4 regions of the Pseudoalteromonas sp. AOP31-A2-14 genome follow, and region 1 is predicted to be linked to each of the others. Evidence: predicted binding sites of a transcription regulator. Region 1 holds the regulator's gene; each other region holds the start of a gene.
The links. Region 1 encodes LexA, which represses DNA repair genes until DNA is damaged. Its sites were predicted from a motif close to TACTGTATNNNNATACAGTA; they were not measured.
Positions count from the first base shown of each region.

Region 2: ACT3S9_RS09965 (SulA-like leucine-rich domain-containing protein) is a predicted target of LexA. The motif match lies at 1,147-1,166, and genes of this name have one in related genera.
Region 3: uvrD (DNA helicase II) is a predicted target of LexA. The motif match lies at 1,216-1,235, and genes of this name have one in related genera.
Region 4: ACT3S9_RS04575 (YebG family protein) is a predicted target of LexA. The motif match lies at 803-822, and genes of this name have one in related genera.

Region 1 covers NZ_JBQSXI010000001.1:3,276,858-3,279,065, forward strand. The annotation lists gene coxB (cytochrome c oxidase subunit II) at 1-283, opposite strand, end outside; gene lexA (transcriptional repressor LexA) at 777-1,391, opposite strand; gene ACT3S9_RS15180 (PaaI family thioesterase) at 1,552-1,989, shown strand; gene ACT3S9_RS15185 (hypothetical protein) at 2,011-2,208, opposite strand, start outside.
Region 2 covers NZ_JBQSXI010000001.1:2,179,785-2,181,992, forward strand. The annotation lists gene ACT3S9_RS09955 (nuclear transport factor 2 family protein) at 1-60, opposite strand, end outside; gene ACT3S9_RS09960 (hypothetical protein) at 153-524, opposite strand; gene ACT3S9_RS09965 (SulA-like leucine-rich domain-containing protein) at 1,176-1,610, shown strand; gene ACT3S9_RS09970 (YchJ family protein) at 1,648-2,127, shown strand.
Region 3 covers NZ_JBQSXI010000001.1:3,144,873-3,147,080, forward strand. The annotation lists gene ACT3S9_RS14530 (IS30 family transposase) at 141-1,109, opposite strand; gene uvrD (DNA helicase II) at 1,301-2,208, shown strand, end outside.
Region 4 covers NZ_JBQSXI010000001.1:983,760-985,967, reverse strand. The annotation lists gene ACT3S9_RS04585 (DUF6170 family protein) at 1-285, shown strand, start outside; gene ACT3S9_RS04580 (ComEA family DNA-binding protein) at 308-604, opposite strand; gene ACT3S9_RS04575 (YebG family protein) at 868-1,176, shown strand; gene ltrA (group II intron reverse transcriptase/maturase) at 1,318-2,208, opposite strand, start outside.

The DNA of each region.
Region 1 (2,208 bases):
TTACAAACGGAATCGCAGTCCAAAGTATTTCAACTTTGGTGCTTTCATGAAACTGGGCAGGTTTTGCCCCTTTAGATTTACGATGATGTAATAACGCCCAAAACATCACGGCAAAGACAATAACCCCTATCACACAACAAATTATAAAAATGGTCATGTGTAGTTGATAAACATTATTACTTATATCAGTAACCCCTTCACGCATATTAAATTGGCTATTAGCCAAGACTTGCTGCGGAAGGACAAACAATATAAGCCACAAGGTAGAGCTCAGTTTACCCATGTGACGGCTCCTTTTGATGCTATTGCAAAACGCAAAGCGAAAAGGCCACCTATACCAATTAATAAAACTACAAATTTTGTAACTTAATACGCTTGGTATTACTGCTAGTGCCAATTCGTTATTTTTATTTTTTATTGGAAAGTTAATGCTGCAAAACTTCCATATAGATAATGTTTTTTACTCACTATCTCGTGTTACTTTCAATTTCAGTAAAATAATTGTTAACACAGTGTGTTAACTAATTAGTTAAAAAATAGTCAATAAGCAAATTTTTATAGTAATTAAATTCTTTTTTGGTGCAGGAATAACAGCTAAAACTAGCGCATTATTTTAGATGGGCAGAATACATGAGTTACTTTAAAGTAACGAAAAGCAAGGTAAAGTAAGGGTTTAGCGGGTATTAACAACTATGAAATATAGTCTTTAGAGTATAAGAAATGTATTGCACCAAACTTCACTAATTTGGTGCGAAAAACTTAGCCAACCTTGATGGCTACATCCAATCAGCATTTCGAATCACGCCAACAGCAAGTCCTTCAATATTGAACGACTCGTGTTCTAAGTCCACCTCAATAGGTGTAAAGTCTTCATTTTCAGCATGTAAAAGTATTTTTCGGCCTGCTTTTTCAAGACGCTTAACTGTTACATCCTCATCAACACGAGCAACAACAACTTGGCCATTCTCAGCGACTTGGGTACTATGCACTGCTAATAAGTCACCGTCCATAATTCCGATATCTTTCATACTCATACCATTTACACGCAGTAAAAAGTCCGCAGCAGGTTTAAATAATAGCGGATCAATTTGGCAATGGCTCTCAACATGTTGTTGCGCCAAAATAGGCTCCCCAGCAGCGACACGACCAATTAAAGGCAACCCCAATTGCTCAGGTTCTTCTTCAATTAACTTAATACCACGGCTAGCCCCTGGCGTCATTTTAATTACGCCCTTTTTAGCTAATGCTTTTAAATGCTCTTCAGCAGCATTAGCACTTTTGAAACCAAGTGTTTGGGCTATTTCAGCACGAGTTGGCGGCATCCCCGTGTCTTTAATAAAAACTTTAATCAGTTCGAGTATTTGAGCTTGGCGTTTAGTTAATGGGCGCATACAACTGGTTTTCCATACAGTACATTTAACTGTGAGTATATACAGTTATCTAAAAATCGCAAATTTAAATTATGACTTTCATAATTAACAAAACACCAATTGAATTATAATCAATAATAAAATAGCCTGAGTGTAAACCACGACCTAACCGAGAAATAAAATGAGCATCTGGTATCAACCCGTCAGCCTTGAGCTGTGTAAACAATTGGAAAGTGGCATTACAGATCAAGGCACACTAATGAAAACAATGGGCATTGAAGTAACTGAAATTGGTGATGATTATTTAGTTGCAACCATGCCTGCAATCCCACAACATCATAACCCTATCGGTATGGTGCATGGAGGCGCTAATGTTGCCCTTGCAGAAACAGTAGCCAGCTACGCAGCTAACTTTGTTGTTGATTACACTAAGTTTTATTGTGTAGGGCAAGAAATTAATGCCAACCATTTAAAGGCATCACGCAACGGCACCTTAACGGCCACAGCTAAACCTCTTCATTTAGGTAAGCGTACATCAGTGTGGGAAGTAAAAATAACTAATAGCCGTGGAGAGTTGTGCTGCGTATCACGAATGACGGCCGCGGTGGTTGAGCGTTAAGCGCTATTTTTATATAAAAAGCTATTTCTCAAGCGGGTAGATAGTGATTTCGATACCCGCACCAATCGCAGAAATGCGTAACAAAGTGTCAGCTTGTAATGCTTGGTTAAAACATTTAGGTGAAATGCCTGACTCGAAACCAATATCAAAGGTACGTCTTGAACACGATAACCATTGCTTTAAGGCATTACGAGAGCATGATTCAATAAGCTCGCAAAT
Region 2 (2,208 bases), 1.1 Mb from region 1:
AACATCCCGACCCTTGGCATATTCGTGCCATTTCTCATAGATGGTTTCAAACTCGTTCATATCTCTCCCATGAAGGCTAACGCCGCCAGCACGCGCGGCTTTGTAGTGGAGGCGAAGCCGCAACGAAAAAGCCGTCGCTGTGCCTGGCCTTGTTAGCTGTGTGCATTCTGCCGCACCGCACTGATAAATAAGATAAAAATACCCACAGCCACGAGTACCGATGTTGCAAGGCCTACCTTGTCAAAGTGATAGTGAGTGACACCGGTCTGGACGCTCATGACAGGAATTAAGATACCCACAAGATTTAATTTCCAGAAAATGGTGCTACATTTTTTCTGCCCGCTCAAATAGAAAAACCATATGGTTGTGATTAATACCAATGGAGCGGTAACAACCAAGTGCATAAGCAACTGCATGCCACTTGGCTCATGCACCACCAACCAGCCATGGAGTGATAAGTAGATTATGGCTGCGTAAATCAGATTAGCTAATGTCAGTATTACTGCTGATGCAAGATTTAACATGGCTTTCCCTACCGTACAGCTAACAATTTAATAGTGCGCTCATCGCGCATATTTCTACCGACTGCACGCTCATTTATCTACATTATGTATGTTTTAACAAATAACCTAAAGCATTACTGCCAATAAGTTTTCTATAACTTTAAAGAAAACTTAAATAGAACAATATGCGCGCAGCGCTCATTTTCATGAATATATGCGCAAAGACCAGCTTGACCAATCAATTAACTATTATATTTTAGCTAACCTCATAACCGCCTTACTACATTTTTTGCGTCAATAGCCTTGTCCGAAGATCCCCTGCTTTTAATAAGAGGTGCAACAATAAACCGCTATCCATACAGTATTAAATCAAAAAAGATAAAGTATGAAATTTTAAATTGGAATCTGTGTTTGATGTTTTAATTAGTTTAAGCCTAAAAACCAAATTCCACACTTTATGATAAAGACCTAAATAAGGAACAGCAACACCATCGCTGCAAGCCCTGCCACATATGGCTCTTCATTCCAGATGTGTGACAAACTATTCCAAAACCGAATGAGAAAGAACATAACTGAACAATCGTTTAAAAAAATAGCAAAAGAAACCTTGCACACTAGCACTGTATGAACTACTGTATACAAGTACTGTATAAACAACCAGTGAGCAAAATTATGTTACAGGCTATTACCGTAAGAACAGTTAAAAGTTATCAACAAGATAACCAAAGTTCATCTGTCAACTTAATTCAGATTGAAGATGAGATCTCTGCAACCTTTGAATTACTGAAAGTTTTACACCATTATAATAATCAAAGCGCTTGGACATTACTGATTGCACCGGACCATGTTCCTAGTAAAGCATTACTCGACTCATGCTCAATTGATACCAGCAAACTACTCGTTATACGTCAAAAACACTTAGTCAATTTAGAGTATGTTTTAAATTCAGCATTACATAACGGTAACTTTGCCGCCGTAATAACGTGGACTGGTATCATCAAAGATAAACAAATTACTGACTTATCACTAAACCTAGAACAAGCCAGTGCCAAGCTTTATTGCTTTACTAAAGCAGCGCAAACACCTGAGATAGCATTTGCGCAATAAGCTGGTAAAATACGCTTTTTATTAAAAAGTTGTTTTTATGATCCAACCCACTAACGGCGCGTGTCTATGCGGTAGTTTACAAAATTATAAAGATTGCTGCGAGCCGCTGCACTCAGGAAAAAGTTCAGCACTAACGCCTGAGCAATTAATGCGCTCTCGTTATGTTGCCTATGCGCTAAAAAATGCCACTTACATTCACAAAACTTATGCACAAGAAAAGCAAGCCCAAAACCCAATAAAAGAAATTGCTGACTTTGCTAATAGCTGCCGCTTTAGCGAACTTAAAATAATTGCCAGCTCAAGTGAGGAACAAACTGGTATTGTTGAATTTTGCGTTAGTTACTTTTACCAAAACTTGTATTGCCAACTACATGAGAAATCGTCATTTATTAAAGAAGATGGGAATTGGCGCTATCTAGATGGCGAAATTTACCCAATAGCTGACATAAAAGTCGGGCGTAATGATGAGTGTCCCTGCTTAAGTGGAAAAAAATATAAAAAGTGCCATAGTGTTTAAGAAAGTTAAAATCTACTTTTTGTAACTAAACTGTGGTCATGCCCTAATATTTAATTTCCGCTATATATTAGGGCTACATCA
Region 3 (2,208 bases), 130 kb from region 1:
TTATAATCAACAGGTTAATTAATTCATGGCACAGCATATAATTTAATTTTAGTTTATTTCACTAAGTTTAAGTCAAATTAGCAATTTTTGTAATCTGTTTTGATCTTAGCATTCTTGAATTCAAGTATTAAGTGCAATCATTATGCAGCCACCAGAACTTCTGATTGCCCCGTAAATAATTCATGAGGGGTTTTATACCCTCTTGTTTTTCTTGGCCGATGGTTGAGCTTATCAACTGCCGCCTGTATCTCTGCTTCACTTAGCGCCATAAAGTCAGTTCCCTTGGGGAAGAAGCGTCTAAGTAAGCCGTTGGTATTCTCATTTATGCCCCGCTCCCATGATGAATAGGGATGAGCGAAATACACATCAGCTTCTAATTTTTGTGCAACATGCTCATGGTGAGCAAACTCTTTTCCATTATCTAACGTCACGGTAATAACCTTACCTTTATATGGTGTCATACACGTGATCAGCGCATCGGCTGTTATTTTCGCATGCTTGCTTTCAATTCTGTGAACGACTGTATATAACGTTTTACGTTCAACCATTGTGACAAGCGCATTTTTACGCCCTTTACCTATCACTGTATCGCCCTCCCAATCACCAATCCTAGACTTTGAATCCACAATACTTGGGCGTTCATCAATGCTGACTCGATTAACTATCTGTCCACGTTTATCATAGCTTCCATAGCGTTTTTTATACTTTTTACATGCACGAGTGAGTGTCTTATGTAGCTTGCCACCACGAGCCTTGTCTCTGTAAATATATTGATAAATTGTTTCATGATGTAAAACGACCTGTTTCTCTAAAGCTAAGCGGCCTGCCACTTGCTCAGGGGAAAGTCCGTCATGCAACAATTTATTAATCCAGTGAGTGACGTCCTCTGTTAACTTACTTGCTTTGAAAGATGACTTACGTCTTTGTTCAGCAAAGTTATTGGCTTGGTTAGGCCGATAGCCTTTAAGTCCTTTATTGCGTTTTAGCTCTCTAGAAATAGATGACGGTGAACGAGTTAGTTCTTCAGCTATCTGCTTTTGGTTATTTCCTGCTTTTATTAACGCGTAAATCTGGTATCTTTCTTCTTGTGTCAGCTGTTTATATTTCATTAAAGCAATTTCCTTTGGCGAGAAAATGGCCGAATTATAACAGCTGGCCATCTAATCTGAGAAATTGCACTTATTATCCGAATTTAGGATTTAATTAAATTTAAAGAGCTGGTTATAAAAACAGTATTTTATTTAGCCCAACTAAAACACCTGTTATACTATTTGCCATTAATGATTGAAAAGGCGTGATGATGGACGTTTCAGAATTACTCGATGGCTTAAATGATAAACAACGGGATGCCGTCGCAGCTCCTTTGCAAAACATGCTAGTGCTTGCTGGTGCAGGCTCTGGTAAAACTCGAGTACTGGTTCATCGTATAGCGTGGTTAATGCAGGTAGAGCAAGCATCTGCCTACAGTGTATTTGCCGTGACCTTTACCAATAAAGCCGCTAAAGAGATGCGCTCGCGCGTTGAAGAAACCCTAAAAGCACCGGTTGCCGGTATGTGGATTGGTACTTTCCATGGCTTATCGCACCGTATTTTACGCGCTCATCACCGTGAAGCGAACCTTCCTGAAAGCTTTCAGATTTTAGATTCTGACGATCAACTGCGAATGATCAAACGCTTACTAAAAGCGATGAATATTGATGATAAAAAATGGCCAGCAAAACAGTTTGGCTGGTACATCAGTGCAAAAAAAGATGAAGGCCTACGCCCTAAAGATATTCAAGCGTATGATATCAACGAACAAATGATGTTAAACGTTTATAAAGCTTATCAGGAAGCATGCGACCGAGCAGGCCTTGTTGATTTTGCTGAAATACTGCTGCGAAGCTTTGAGGTCTTAAAAAATAACCCAACCTTACTTCATCATTACCAACAGCGCTTTGCGCACATGTTAGTAGACGAGTTCCAAGATACTAACACTATTCAATATGCGTGGTTAAAACTGTTAGCGGGTAATACTAACAGTATTATGATTGTAGGTGATGATGACCAAAGTATTTATGGTTGGCGCGGTGCTAAAATAGAAAACATTAAGCGCTTTTTAACTGATTTTGAGGCCGAAACTATTCGCCTTGAACAAAACTACCGTTCAACAGCCACTATTTTGAAAGCGTCAAATACGTTGATTCAAAATAACTCAGACCGAATGGG
Region 4 (2,208 bases), 2.3 Mb from region 1:
AGCCAACTTCCTGCTCTTAGTGAGTTTAAAATACGTGAGCGTCAGCAAATCATTGCAATTGCATTAAGTGAGCTCAGCGCAAGTAGTAAGGTCCTGTTGAGAATTGCTAAGCTATTTTTGCTTATCCCGGTATTTTTTGTACTTGCTTGTATAAAAGGTTGGTTATTATTACCTTTTATACTTTTAGCGGGCCTATGCTACCCACTTTTAACTGTACCTGTAGAGATCATGTTTGCAAAACCTCATTTAACAAAAGCAATACAGCAATTTAAACAGGGCGAATAATTCGCCCTGTGCTATACAGCTCTCAGAGCGTCACTTTACCTTCTAACTTGCTCAGTAGCTTATCGCCAATTCCTTTTACTTGTGTCAGTTCTTCAACTGACTTAAATTCTCCCTTCTTCGTGCGATAATTAATAATTGCTTGTGCTTTACTTTCACCAATTCCAGGCAGCATAGCCAATTGTTCAGCACTTGCGCTGTTAATATTCACTTTGTCACTTTTCATTTCACTCATCGGTTTACTTTTAGCCGGCTCAGCTGTTACTACATGTGAAAATGATAAGCTCAGTAGTAATACCACTATTAAAGTTATAAACTTCATGTTCTTCCTCCGTGATGTCCTTACATGGACACTGTTAATAGTTGCAAATTTAAAAATAAAAGCCTTACTTTTAGACTAACGCCAAATAAAGTCAGCTAAAAGCTCGACCTTACTAACTAAAGTAGACTGACGCTTTTTTGTCAATGTACCTATAATAAAAAATAAAAATGTTCACTTGCAAAAATGACAGCAAACCTTTACTGTATAAAAAAACAGTATTCAATTGAGGTAGTTATTTACCTTCTAAGCTGGCAGGAGAGATCATGGCTGTTGTTATTAAATATGTGGTAGAAAGAAGTGGAGTCGAGCGTATGACGTTTACAAGCAAAAAAGAAGCGGATGCGTATGATAAAATGCTCGATATTGCAGAATCACTTGAAGTAATACTTGAAAAAGTCGATGTGCCATTAAGTGAACAGCAAATAGAGTCGTTAGCACTTGAAATAGCAAAAGAAAAAGATCAGTTTATGGCCGTATTAAAAGGCAATAAAGAATCGGTAAAAAAAGCCGAAAAAACCAAAGCACCAACCGCCGAGTCTACCAAAGAAGCCAAAGATAAACCGGCCAATTAATTTACTTTTAAGTCCTAAATGTGTAGCACAAATAAGGACAAGCAATATATCGAGTAGGGTGAGGCTTATGCCTCATCCCTCTCACAGAACCGTACGTACGGACCTCGTATACGGCTCCTGTACCCTTCACATTTTATCAACTTATTTCCTAAACGCCGATAAAGCAAGCCATCCCGTATTCACTTTTTCTATTGGATATAAACCAAGCTCCTCAAACCATTGGTTTGGCATCGATACACAAGATAAAGGGCTTAGTGAGTTACGCCACGAGTTCATCTTAATGAACTTAAACGGTGGCTTTTTTCCTAACTGCTTTAGTCGTCGATGTAGCCTTGATGGCTTCTTCCACAACCTCAGCTGTATTGCCCTTAGTCTTCGTCTGATCCAACCTGCCAAGGCTTTTAGCTCTCGTTTACAATTGGCTATACTAAAATAATTTACAAAACCGCGCACAACTGGATTTAGCCGTTTTATTACTTCTGCTAAATTTATGCCGCCGTTACGTTTTGTTAATTGCTTCACTTTTTGTTTAAACCCGATGAGTTTTGATGCTTGTATCCGTGTCCACTGGCTACCTATCTCTACTCCCAAAAACTTCACTCCTTTGCTGCTATGAGCAATATGGGTTTTATTTTGGTTCACGGTTAATTTCAAGTCTCGCTCTAGTATCTGGGTGGATGCCTTAAGTGCTTCTTGCGCTGCTTTTTCTGTGCTGCACAAAATCAAGATATCATCTGCATACCTCACTATTCGGTGATTACGCTTTTTCATTTCTTGATCGAAAGCATCTAGGTAGATATTGGCCAATAACGGGCTAATTACGCCACCTTGTGGGCTTCCTATCGTACTAGCCTCCCAGTGTTCACCTATCATTACTCCGCTTTTTAAGAACTGATTAATCAGTTTTAAAATACTACCGTCCGTCACTTTGCGTCTAACACTCCTAATTATCAAAGCATGATCAAGCAGGTCAAAACACTTCGACAAATCCATGTCTACGACCCAGTCGCGATGGTATTTACGGATAAATAC